Regions from separate parts of the Paenibacillus sp. Y412MC10 genome, predicted to be linked through region 1. Evidence: predicted binding sites of a transcription regulator. Region 1 holds the regulator's gene; each other region holds the start of a gene.
What was found. Region 1 encodes Rex, which represses fermentation and respiration genes when NADH is low (regulators of the CRP and FNR family bind a similar motif). Its sites were predicted from a motif close to TTGTGAAATATTTCACAA; they were not measured.
Positions count from the first base shown of each region.

Region 2: the regulator Rex is predicted to act here: its motif matches at 1,963-1,980, upstream of GYMC10_RS29615 (formate/nitrite transporter family protein).
Region 3: the regulator Rex is predicted to act here: its motif matches at 1,516-1,533, upstream of nirB (nitrite reductase large subunit NirB).
Region 4: the regulator Rex is predicted to act here: its motif matches at 1,335-1,352, upstream of adhE (bifunctional acetaldehyde-CoA/alcohol dehydrogenase).

Region 1 covers NC_013406.1:2,574,891-2,578,103, forward strand. Annotated here, with positions in the region: gene dinG (ATP-dependent DNA helicase DinG) at 1-1,137, shown strand, start outside; gene GYMC10_RS11225 (redox-sensing transcriptional repressor Rex) at 1,203-1,868, shown strand; gene GYMC10_RS11230 (amidohydrolase) at 1,843-3,144, shown strand; gene GYMC10_RS11235 (DUF5590 domain-containing protein) at 3,176-3,213, shown strand, end outside.
Region 2 covers NC_013406.1:6,693,295-6,696,507, forward strand. Annotated here, with positions in the region: gene GYMC10_RS29610 (APC family permease) at 1-856, shown strand, start outside; gene GYMC10_RS29615 (formate/nitrite transporter family protein) at 995-1,855, opposite strand; gene GYMC10_RS29620 (MFS transporter) at 2,317-3,213, opposite strand, start outside.
Region 3 covers NC_013406.1:2,401,156-2,404,368, forward strand. Annotated here, with positions in the region: gene GYMC10_RS10300 (uracil-DNA glycosylase) at 1-102, shown strand, start outside; gene GYMC10_RS10305 (winged helix-turn-helix transcriptional regulator) at 257-577, shown strand; gene GYMC10_RS10310 (hypothetical protein) at 762-1,439, shown strand; gene nirB (nitrite reductase large subunit NirB) at 1,619-3,213, shown strand, end outside.
Region 4 covers NC_013406.1:2,406,144-2,409,356, reverse strand. Annotated here, with positions in the region: gene adhE (bifunctional acetaldehyde-CoA/alcohol dehydrogenase) at 1-1,263, opposite strand, end outside; gene GYMC10_RS10335 (Crp/Fnr family transcriptional regulator) at 1,538-2,263, shown strand; gene GYMC10_RS10330 (hypothetical protein) at 2,354-2,512, shown strand; gene GYMC10_RS10325 (formate/nitrite transporter family protein) at 2,897-3,213, opposite strand, start outside.

The sequences.
Region 1 (3,213 bases):
TGGGATTCGATGGCCGAACTGGAGCATCAAATTCATCTGACGCTGGGCGATGTCGTGCGCAAGGGCGATAAGCTGATCGCCGAAATGAAGGAAGATTTGGATGACTACAGCGCGGACAGCCTGTTAACCGACCTTTCGGGTCTGTTTAAGGACCTGGCCGCGCATCGCGAAGACCTGCGCTCCTTCATGGCCCTGAACGATGAGGGCACGGTATACTGGATGGAGGCGAACGGCAATTTCCGCAGCAAATCGCTGCAGTTGTATGCCGTGCCCGTCGACGTGAGCTCTCATTTGAAGGAATTGTTTTTTGACAAGAAACAAAGCGTGATTCTGACATCGGCGACCTTGTCGGTGGACAAATCGTTTCAGTTCATGATCGAGAACCTGGGTCTTCAGGAAGCGGCTGAAGCGGGGAACCTGAACACGGTTCAGCTCCCGTCCCCGTTTAATTACAGGGAACAAGCCCTTCTTGTCGTGCCGCGTGATTTTCCGAGCGTGAAGGGATCGGTCGGGGATGCACTCTTTGTGAATACGCTCGTGAAGTCTTTGGCCGATACGGCCGTCGCTACGCATGGCCGCATGCTCGTCCTGTTCACTTCGTACCGGATGCTGCGCCAGGTGCACGAGCCGCTGAAAGAAGCGCTGGCATCAAGCGACATCACGGTATTGGGACAAGGTATGGACGGGACCAGCCGTACCAAGTTAATCCGAAGATTTCAGGACAGCAGCGCTTCCGTGCTGCTGGGCACCAGCTCCTTCTGGGAAGGGGTAGACATTCCGGGTGAGGCGCTGACTTGTCTTGCCATCGTCCGGCTGCCGTTCCAGCCGCCGAATCACCCCTTGGTCGAAGCCAAGAGCGAACTGCTGCAGCAGCAGAAGAAGAATCCCTTCATGAAGCTTTCGGTTCCGCAAGCGGTCATTCGTTTCAAACAGGGGTTTGGGCGTCTGGTGCGAACAGCACAAGATAAAGGGATCGTGATCGTGTACGATACCCGGGTCATTGAATCCTATTACGGGAAGTATTTCTTATATTCCTTGCCGGGGCCGAAGATGGAGCACATGCCGACAGAGGGGATCGTTCCCCGAATTTCGGAATGGCTGCAGGAAGAGGCAAGCGCGGGAAACCAAGCGGAATAAAGTGAAACCAAGCACGATCAACAAAAAAAGATGTGGTTATTAACCTATTATTAGGGGGAGCATGCATGAAATCGGAAAAAATTTCGGAAGCCGTGGTCCGCAGATTACCTGTATACTTGCGCTATTTGAATGAGCTTCAGAAGAGGGAGGTTTCTACGGTTTCCTCCCAGGAATTGGGACAGAAGCTGGACCTCAATCCTGCTCAAATTCGTAAGGACCTGGCGTATTTCGGTGATTTTGGACGGAAAGGGATCGGATATGATGTTTCTTATCTGATCGAGAAGATTCGCCAGATTCTGAAGCTGGACCAGAAGATCAATGTCGCATTGGTCGGGGCCGGTAATCTTGGACATGCATTATCGAATTACAATGCATTCCTGAAGGATAATATGAAGATTGTGGCGATTTTCGATTCGTATTCTCCCAAAGTTGGTATGAAAATTAACAATTTGGTCGTACAGCCGATGGAAGAGCTGGAGAAGACGGTTCATGAGCACGGCATTCGAATCGGGATTATTACCGTTCCGGATTTCGAAGCGCAGAACGTAGCGAATCAGCTTATCGCCTCAGGGATCGAGGCGATTCTGAACTTTGCGCCAACCATCCTGAAAGCCCCAGCCCATATCCGGATTCATACGGCTGATTTTACAACGGATTTGCAAAGTTTGGCCTATTATTTGGATAACGGCAAGGAGGATGCAGCACATGACAACAACGAAGTGGATGGTTAAGAACGGAACGTTTGCAGTACTGGAGGAAGACCGATCCGTGCTGCGCGGATATATGGTGGTCGAGAACGACCGGATCACGTACCTGGGCGAAGAGGAGCCCGTCGTGGAAGAGGGAACAGAGATTATCGACGGAACCCATCTGTTCTTCCTGCCTGGATTGGTGAACACGCATGGACATGCCGCCATGTCGCTTCTTCGCGGCTATGGGGACGATCTGGCGCTGCAGGTATGGCTTCAGGAAAAAATGTGGCCGATGGAAGCCAAATTCACGTCAGACGACGTATATTGGGGCACATCGCTCTCCGTGCTGGAGATGATCAAGGGCGGAACCACGACGTTTGTGGATATGTATGACCATATGGATCAGGTCGCGAAGGTTGTCCAGGACTCGGGAATGCGCGGCGTCCTGACGCGCGGCGTAATCGGTTTATGCCCGCCCGAGGTACAGCAGCAGAAGCTGGATGAGGCGGTGGCATTCGCGAAGGATTGGCATGGCAAGGCTGACGGCAGAATTACGACGATGATCTCGCCGCACGCGCCTTATACCTGCCCGCCGGATTTCATCGAAAAATTCGTTCAAGCATCCCATGACTTGAACCTGCCTTTGCATACCCATATGTCCGAAACGGAAACGGAAGTGGCTCAGAATGTTAAGGACTACGGGCTTCGCCCCGTTGCCCATTTGGAGAAGCTGGGCATGTTCTCCCGTCCTACGCTCCTTGCGCATGCCGTTCATCTGACCGATGAAGAAATCGAAGTCTTGGCCAAGCATCAAGTAGCCGTATCGCATAATCCCGGAAGCAATTTGAAGCTTGCGAGCGGAGTCGCCCGCGTACCTGCGCTGCTCAAAGCCGGCATAACGGTGTCGCTCGGTACCGACGGACCTGCTAGCAACAATAACCTGGATATGTTCGAAGAGATGCGGCTGGCTGCCCTGATCCATAAAGGAGTGAGCGGGGATCCGACAGCCATTCCGGCCTCCGAAGCGCTTCGAATGGGTACGGAGTACGGAGCCAAGTCCGCTTTCCTTGAGGATATCGGTATGCTCGCGGTTGGGATGAAAGCCGATATGATCGCATTGAATACGGATCAGGCGCATTTCCTTCCGCGGACCGACTATATTTCTCACGCGATCTACTCTGCCAGCGCGAAGGATGTAGAGCATGTATGGGTTGACGGCAAGCAGGTGGTGAAGAATGGCGCGAGCCTTACTCTCGACGAGGAACGCATCCGCCGGGAAGCGCAGCGTGCATTTGAGCGTCTTACAACCCTCTAGGGAATAATCAAGGGGAGCGAGGAAGACGGATTTGAAGAAAAAAACGAAGTGGATATTGCTAAGCGTGTC
Region 2 (3,213 bases), 3.0 Mb from region 1:
GGCCGTCAATCTGGCGAAGGATAAGTTCATTCCTAGAATGTTCACCGTCCGCGGCGACCGTCTGGGATACTCGAACGGAATCATTATTCTTGGATTTTTCTCCATTCTGCTGCTGCTGGCTTTTGAAGGCAAAACCGAGCATCTGATTCCGCTGTATGCCGTCGGCGTGTTTATCCCGTTTACCCTCTCCCAGACGGGGATGATGGTGAAATGGATTCGGGAAAAGCCTGAAGGCTGGATCGTCAAGCTGATCATTAACACCACCGGCGCATGCATCAGCTTTATCGTGACCATGATCTTCTTCTTTACGAAATTCGCCCAGGTGTGGACCGTGCTGATATTCCTGCCGCTGATCATCTGGATTTTCACCCGGATCCGCAAGCATTACGAGGCGGTAGCGGACCAGCTCCGGATTACGACTTGCGAGCCGGTTAAGCCGATTGAGGGGAATGTCATCATCCTGCCTGTGGCAGGAATCACGCATGTGGTGGAGAACTCGCTGAATTACGCCAAATCGCTGGGAGCGGGCCAAATCATCGCGGTGTACGTGCCGTTCGAGCGGGAGGAGGAAGTCGCCTTCCAGGAAAAATGGAAAAAGTGGCAGCCGGACATCCGGCTGGTGACGCTGCACTCGCCTTATCGGAGCATCATTCAGCCGCTGACGAAATTCATCGATACCGTGCAGCGCAAGGCCAGCGAATCCGACTATCAGGTTACCGTCGTCATTCCGCAGTTCATCCCCAAGAAGGGCTGGCATAATTTCCTGCACAATCAATCCAGCCTGCTCATCCGGGCACATCTCCTGTATCGGAGAGACGTGATCATCACGACGGTTCCCTACCATTTAAAAAAATAGCGGGCTTGTTCCCTGCTTGATTCATTACTGGGAACAGCCTCGCCCATCACGACAAAAAAACTGCGATCAACCGCTGCCTTTCATCAAGGACGGTTGAACGCAGCTTTTTTTGCCCAGACGCTTGCCAGGCCTCCGGCATTAGGAAACGTTCTGCGCGGAATGAACCTGTTGAGGGGAGCTAGCCGATGGCACAGGCGTCTGCTCGCCGCGCGGAGCGGCTGCGGCTTGATTCTCCTGCTTTAAATAAACGGTTCCGTATGTCGCTCCCACAAATAACGCGCCGCCAACGAAATTGCCCAGCCATACCGGAATGAAGTTCATCAGATACTCGCCCCAGCTGTAATAGCCTTCAAAAATCGCGGCCGGGATGAGAAACATGTTGGCCACCACGTGCTGAAACCCGATGGCGACAAACGCCATGGTCGGAAACCAGATCCCGAGAATTTTGCCGCTCATCTGATCCGATCCGTAGGACAGCCATACGGCGAGGGCTACGAGCCAGTTGCACCCGATGCCCGACAGGAAGGCTTGCAGGAAGCTGTCGTCCAGCTTATGCCCGGCCATATCCACCAGTTTCTCCAGGTAAACGCCGCTGCCTGTCATACCGGTCACATGTCCGAAGAAGTAAGCGACGAATAACGCTCCCAACATATTGCTGACCGTGACAAGCGCTAAATTCCGCATCATCTCCTTCGTGGAAATTCGCCGCTTGAATCTGGCCAAGGACACGGCCATCATGTTGCCCGTCAGCAGCTCCCCGCCTGCAAGCAGGACAAGAATCAATCCGACGGGGAATACCGCAGCGCCTATAAAACCGGCAATCCCTCCCCATTCTGGAGACGCTCCGGCAATCACGCGTATGTCAAGCAAAAAGCCGAGCGCAATAAATGCCCCCGCAAGGAATCCTAATATCATCACGTTTATGGCGGAGTTATGCGCTTTTTTTACCCCGTTCTCCACGGTAATCTCCGCAATGCGCTCAGGTTTATGGTAAGCCATGGTCACTCCCTCATTTCTTCCGCATCCGCCTTGTCTACCTATCCGAATGCAGCTCATGATATTCGTGTTATCGTTACCAACATTGTAACGCAGCTTCTTTGGCAAGAACGTGAATTATATCACGATTGTGTCCTAAGGGACGGACAGGTACAGATGTGATGTTCCGTATGCCTTGATCTGCTGACCACGCTGCAGCGAATAACATGGATCGGATTCGGTGTGGCCATTTAAGCGATATATGGATATAGGCACAGCACCTTGTCCATGGGTGGAGCTTCGGATCAGCTTTAGCGGGGTGACTGCCTTTCGCTTCCTTCGAGGAATCGCATATGCCGAAAAAGCGGTGCCCGGGTTTCTCCCCGGCACCGCTCTTTTGGATTGTCTTTACCAGTACGAAGCCCGTTCGCGCTTGATACCATTCTGCCAGATTCGGCTTAAATGTATAGATTTTTACTCACCCGCTAGGCTTTGGCCGCAGTCTCTACCCTGACAGGCGCCTCCGTTTCCTGCACCGGCACCTTGGCGATCGGCAGCTTCATGCTGATGAACGACGACAGCAGGAAGAGCGCGCCTGCCGTGAAATACACCACGACAATGGAGGTTACCGACATATACCAGCCCGTCAGCCCGGAGCCAATGAGCAGCATGCCGGTAAATATCGGCGTCATCACGCCGTTCAGCCGGCCAATGAATTTCTCTTCCACCTGCTGCATCATCACCGCCATCAGGACCGTCTGGGCCATGGCCATCAGCACCCCGGTGACGAAGCGCATCGAGCCGGTCAGGATCGGCCACTGGGACAGCACCTCGACAAAGGTCGAGAGTCCAAGGAAGGCCAGCCCCGCAAACAGCAAGTAGGAACCTTTCACTTTGCCTGCAATCACCGCTGCGATCACACCGCCGATCAACATGCCCAAGCCCTCAAGCGCGGTGAACCACTGGACGCTGGACATCTCCAGCTGAAGACGCTCGGTGATGACGAAGATGTCGAGCGGCTGTACGAGTCCGCTGCCCAGCGCCAACAAAACGTAGACTACCAGCAGCACCTTCAACAGCCGGCTGGAACCGATGTAGGCGAAGCCTGCCTTCATGTCCTTCACGAACGAACCGGCTGATTCCGAGTCCTTGGAAGGTTCGTCCACGGTGGAAGGCAGAAAGGCCAACACGATCGCCGAAGCGCCGAACAGAATCAGCAAGCTGATTAAAGAGGCCTGCAATCCAAATGCTTGATAAATCGTCGTGCCTACCATAGGTCCCAAAATGATAAACAGCGACATCGAGGTCTGGGATAACGCCGTGGCCGCGGGCACATGCTCATCCGGCAAACACCGCTTGATGATCTTCATGGACGATGGCTG
Region 3 (3,213 bases), 170 kb from region 1:
ATATTCCCTCTGTTCCATCCAGCGGCGGTGCTGTATAATAGGAAATTATCCACTTTGATTGAGGACGATTTGGATATTTTGGCTCGGATATTAGGGGGATAAGCGCTGATTTTCTGGGAAAAAGGGGCTAGGAGGTTTTCAGCTTCTCGAAAATATGCTAAAATGAAACATACTTACAATTCGTAAGTTTTCTAGATTTCTGGGTAAGCTTATGAGTTTCTATAAACAAGGTGACTTCGTAAAGAGGTGAAGGGATATGGAAGTTACAAATGTTACGATGTGTCCCCGTTTCGAATCGGCCTTTTCTTTTCTGGGCAAACGGTGGAACGGCTTGATTATTCAAACGCTGATGAGCGGACCTAAGCGCTTTAAGGATATTTCGAATTTGATTCCGTCCATGAGCGATAAAATGCTCTCCGAGCGGATGAAGGATTTGGAATGCGAAGGCATACTGATTCGTCATGTCTATCCGGAAACTCCGGTACGTATTGAATATGAACTGACTGAAAAAGGCAAAGCACTGCGTCCGGTGATGGAGCAAATTTCATCCTGGGCAGAACAATGGATCGACAGATGAGTCATCTTAAGACTCCCGTTGACGATTAAACCCTGGCATGAGATATCCTCATTTCAGGGTTTTTTTTCTTAACCGGAATGGCTGATTTTTTGTTTCGTCCTGCAAAAATATCCGGACATGCACCAAGCTGACGCACCTTCTATATGATGTAATAATCCAGGCGGCATATCAAGGAGGCGAGCCCATGATCAAGCGAACGAATATCTCCCGGTTCCATTATGGACAAGAGGACATCTCAGAGCTTGAAAACGCTTCATTACAAGTGCTTCATATATTTGAGAAAACCAAGAGGGTGCTGAGCCAGTATGTACCGGAATCACTGTGGTCGGCCGTGTGTGGAACAAGCCCAGACGCTGTAGCATCCGTTAGCCAAGACGGCACCGCTCGGGTCGACATGTTCCAGAAATGGGTCAAGGCTCCCGGCGGATGGAAGTTCATTGGTTATGAAACCGAAACATTGAATTCGTCTTCCGAGCAGAATAAGGGACGGATGGGAAGATTCCTGCATATGATCATCTGGTCGCTCTATGAAAAAATCGTGATGCTGCATCCCTTCCTCGGCAGCGAAGCGTTCTTCGACGGGGAGGAGCTGGACGTGATCGCCCATTATTTTGTGCCAACGTATATTAGTGCAGTGCCTTTGGTGCAGCAAGGAAAAGCCTATAAGACCATTCAGGCCGGCATCGTACTGTACCAGGAGCATATCGAGGCGCCTGCCGTCATCATGCAGTCGGAAGGAGGCCTTTTGGAGGGGAACTGGATGACCGGGGTGAACCTGGATGCGGGGGGATTTGCCGGAATTCGTCCCTATTTAAAAGTGCCCGGCGGCGAACGAGCCTATATGGAAGCCGAAATCATATAGCAGGCCGTCTTTTTAGGATAACCTTGTTCCAATCGGACAGGGTTATTTGGTATTTTTATTTAAATTTTAAAGATCAATGTGAAATAAATCACAAAAATATATGCCTTTACACGATATAATTTACTTGTAAGCAGTGGAATACACGAGCACTAGATCACGTGTTGGGGAGGAATCAAACGATGTCCAATATAAAGAGAGAAAAGTTGGTTGTCATTGGCAACGGTATCGCAGGCATAAGCACGGTCGAGCAAATCATTAAATTGGGTGGGAAATTTGACATCACCGTCATTGGACAGGAGCCTCACCCGAACTACAATCGCATTATGTTGTCCTATGTGCTGGAAGGCAGCAAAACCTTGGACGACATCGTATTGAATGACTGGAAATGGTACGAGGACAATCAGATCACCCTGCATACGGGTGTGACCGTCACCGCCATCGACGGGGAGCGCAAGGTAGTGACGGCCGATAACGGATTGACGGTTCCTTATGACAAAGTGATTATAGCTACAGGTTCGAAACCTTTTATATTGCCTGTACCGGGCAGTGATAAAGAGGGAGTTATCGGATTTCGAAACATCGCCGACTGCACGCAGATGCTTCAAGCCGCCAAGGCATACAAGAAAGCGGCCGTCATCGGAGGAGGGTTGCTGGGTCTGGAAGCCGCGAAGGGATTGGTCAGCCTGGGCATGGAGGTGACGGTGGTTCATCTCATGCAGGATTTGATGGAGAGCCAGCTGGATTCCATGGCATCGGGGATGCTGCAAAGGGAGCTGGAGCGGCAGGGCATCCGGTTCTTATTAGGCAAACAAACCACGGAAATCATGGGCGATGAGAGAGTCACGGGGCTGCGGTTCAAAGATGGAGATGAGCTTGAAGCGGAACTCGTGGTCATGGCCGTGGGTATCAGAGCGAACGTTGCTGCAGCCCAAGCGAGCGGTATCGAAGTGAACCGGGGAATCGTAGTCAACGATTATCTTCAGACCTCCTGGCCGGACGTGTATGCGGTCGGCGAATGCTGCGAGCATCGGGGGGCATGCTACGGCCTGGTTGCGCCGTTGTTCGAGCAGGGACAGGTTCTTGCCAAGCATCTCTGCGGCGTGGACGGCCAGCCTTACGAGGGCAGCATCGTATCGACGAAACTGAAAATCAGCGGCGTTGATGTATTCTCCGCAGGAGAGTTCATGGAGCAGGCCGATCACTCGGTGATCGTGGCGAAGGACGATTGGCGCAAGACTTATAAGAAAATCCTGCTGCGCGACAATATCATCGTCGGCGCGATTCTGTTCGGGGATGTCAGCGATTCGGCCAGCCTTCAATCCATGATTCGAAAAAAGACGGCCATGACCGAGGAGATCTATCATTCGATCATAGGCACCGAATGTGCAAGTAAAGGAAACGGCAAGGCCTTCTCGCTGGATAAGATGCCCGACGATGAAATCGTCTGCGGCTGCAACGGCGTAACCAAAAAGGCCATTGTGGATGCCGTGACGCTTCAAAGCCTCACGACGGTGGACGAAATCAAAGCTTGCACGGGAGCGACCCGTTCTTGCGGAGGCTGCAAGCCAGTCGTGGAGCAAATCCTTCAGAGCGTACTGGGCGATGGCTTTAAGACGGCAGGCAAACAAGGCATATGTCCGTGCACCACGCTCGACCGGGACGAAATCGTCGCCGAAATCAGCGCCAAGGGGCTGACCACGACGAAGGAAGTCATGCATGTTCTGAACTTCAGCAACCCTGAGGGCTGCTCGAAATGCCGTCCTGCCATCCATTA
Region 4 (3,213 bases), 170 kb from region 1:
CGTGTTGTAGATATCCCCGATGCCGCCTTGCGAAGAAGGCTGGTTGACCAGGATGCGGCAGGTCTTCATGCGATCCGAGAATTTCAGGATGACGTCCTCATTGTGCGAGTGGATGACCGACGAGTGGCCCATGCCGCCAAAAGCAACCATCTCTTCGGCGCGCGTGATGCCCTCTTCCGCATCTTTCACTTTATAGCAGGCCAGCACCGGGCTCAGCTTCTCGGCGGACAACGGATAAGCAGGACCGACTCCCTCCAGCTCGGCGACCAGAATCTTGGTGCTTTCCGGTACCTCAAAGCCGCAAGCCTCGGCAATCTTGGCTGCCGGCTGTCCGACGATGGTAGGATTGACGGCGCATTTATCCGCTACCATGGCATGCGCAGTCAGCTTCGCCAGCTCTTCCTTGTTCACGAAATAACAGCCGCTGGCGATCATTTTTTTCTTCACGTTATGATAGATCGGCTCCTCGATAATGACCGCTTGTTCGGATGCGCAGATCATGCCGTTATCAAACGTCTTGGACAAAATCAAGTCGTTCACCGCTTGATCGAGGTCCGCGCTTTTCTCGATGAAGCACGGCACGTTGCCGGGACCTACGCCGAGGGCTGGCTTGCCGCAGCTGTATGCTGCTTTGACCATCGCCGATCCGCCCGTAGCCAGAATGCAGGCAACGTCAGGATGGTTCATGAGTGTATTGGTTTTATCCATGGAAGGAGCCTCGATCCACTGGATGCAGTCGGCCGGAGCGCCTTGTTTCACGGCGGCGTCCCGCAGGATGAGCGCGGCCTCCCTGCTGCATGCCTGCGCGGATGGATGGAAACCGAAGATGATCGGGTTTCTTGTTTTGATGGAGATCAGCGCCTTGAATATGGTGGTCGAGGTCGGATTGGTTACCGGTGTGATCCCCATGATGATCCCGATCGGCTCCGCAATTTTTTGGAAGCTGTCATAGGCATTGTCTTCGATGATACCTACCGTTTTGTCGTACTTGATGCTGTTGTGGATATACTCCGTGGCAAACAGGTTTTTGATGATTTTGTCTTCATACACGCCGCGGCCCGTTTCTTCAACCGCCATTTTCGCCAGCTGCATGTGCTTCTCAAGTCCGGCCATGGCCATGGCCTGCACAATTCCGTCGACTTGCTCCTGATCGAGTTTCATAAACTTTTCTTTTGCCCGATTCGCCTTGTCGATCAGACCTTGAATGTACTCTGCTGCCGTTTGTCCCTTCACTTCAACCGTTGTTCCTTTGCTCACAGCCATATCTCTCATCCTCCCATGGTTCATGTTCTTTCTGTCTACGCTTCGATCGTAACACAGACGCTTCTTAAATCATGTGAAATATTTCACAATATTAAAATTTATCTTTTCTGTGTGATTTATACCTGTCTTTTCCCTCTTTCAAGTGAAAGAGATCACAATGTTTGAAAATTCGCCATGATTTCCCTCTTGTTCCGCCCCACAAGTGAATGTTTTCACGTTATAATGTATTTAAAGATTAAACAGATCAAATTTTAGGATGTTAGGGGATACCACCATGAAAACTGTAGACCATGTAATGGAAATCGAAAACTTAGGGAACACGCAGTGCTTCTCGGAACAAAACCGCAACCGTCTGCTGGTCACCATGAAGGAAAGGGTACTCCCTGAAGGATCGCATTTGTTCTGGGAAGGCGACTTCGCCGACAAGCTGTACTTCGTTAAACAAGGAAGAATTAAATTGACCAAATCGACGGATGAAGGCAAAGAGCTTATTCTATATATGTACCATCCTGGAGACATGGTCGGGCAAGCCGATCCATTCTTCAGCAACAACCACAGTTTTTCGGCAGAGGTGCTTGAGGACAGCGTAGTCGGGGTCATCGAGCACAAGGATCTGGAGCTGCTGATCTGCCAGCATTGCGACTTCGCGATTGATTTCATGAAGTGGATGGGCATACACCACCGCATCACGCAGACCAAATTCCGCGATCTCATGATGTACGGCAAGCCCGGCGCATTAACGTCGACGCTGATTCGTCTGGGCAATACCTACGGGCAGCATCAAGAGGATGGCACCATTCTCATCAACAAAAAGATCACCCACACCGATCTTTCGAACATGATCGGGGCCACCCGCGAAAGCGTGAACCGGATGCTGAGCGACCTTCGCAAAAAGGACGCCATCGAATATGCCGGCGGCATGATTGTTATCAAAGATCTGCCGATGCTGCAGGAAATATGCCACTGCGAGCTGTGTCCGAACGAAATCTGCCGGATTTGATCCGCCTAAAGCCCCTTTGGTGCATAATATATGGGCATCTGCTTACAATAAACCTTGTCTTTCCAAACCAAATCAAAGGGAGTGCTCAGCATGCGTGAAGGTTTGATTCCTGCTGTTCTTGGAACCGTGGTTTCTGCTTCGGGTGCCGCTCTGCTTTGCAGCAGGTATAAATTTGCTGCAACCGGTATTCTAGGCTTCGGACTGGCTCATATGGTGCTTGGTGCGATTGACCTGGTGGAACATCGGTAAACGATTTGGAAGGCAAGATTCTCACGGCTGTCCTTTCAGTTCAATGACTGAGGAGGACAGCTTATTTATGCTATCGCCCTCCTGCTCCCTTCAGCGATGACATATCCAAAAGCGGATTTCCCAAAAGAATATTACATCTGACTGGAAGCCCACCACTTTTTTCTGCTTGGAGAGTTCCGTGTGCGCATCGTTCCTCCCATTGCCTTTGTCCCCAAATTTCTTGGAATGGTCGTATCGTATACAAAAAAAGAAACCGTTGCTTGGCAAATGGACGAATGACAGACCATTAACCAAGAACGGTTTCTTTGTTTATTCGTCAGGTTGGACTTCATCTGACAATGAACTAGGAGGATGGAATTCCTCCGTTACACCGCCTATCATAGCCTACTTTTGCTTGCTCCCTTTTCCCGAAGAGATAAACCAGTAAGCCATGCCTACAAACAACCCGCCGCCAATGATATTCCCCAGCGTGACCGGCACCATGTTACTGATCCAGCCGCCGATGGATACCGTCTCGGGATGTCCCGGCAAAATCGTCGCCAGCGTCAGAAGCGACATGTTCGCTACGCTATGCTCATACCCTGTCGCAATGAAGGCAAACAGGCACCACCATATTAAAATCAGTTTCGTGGTTTCTCCTTTGGCCCGAATCCCCATCCACAGGGCCAGACATACAAGCCAGTTACATAATATGCCTCTAA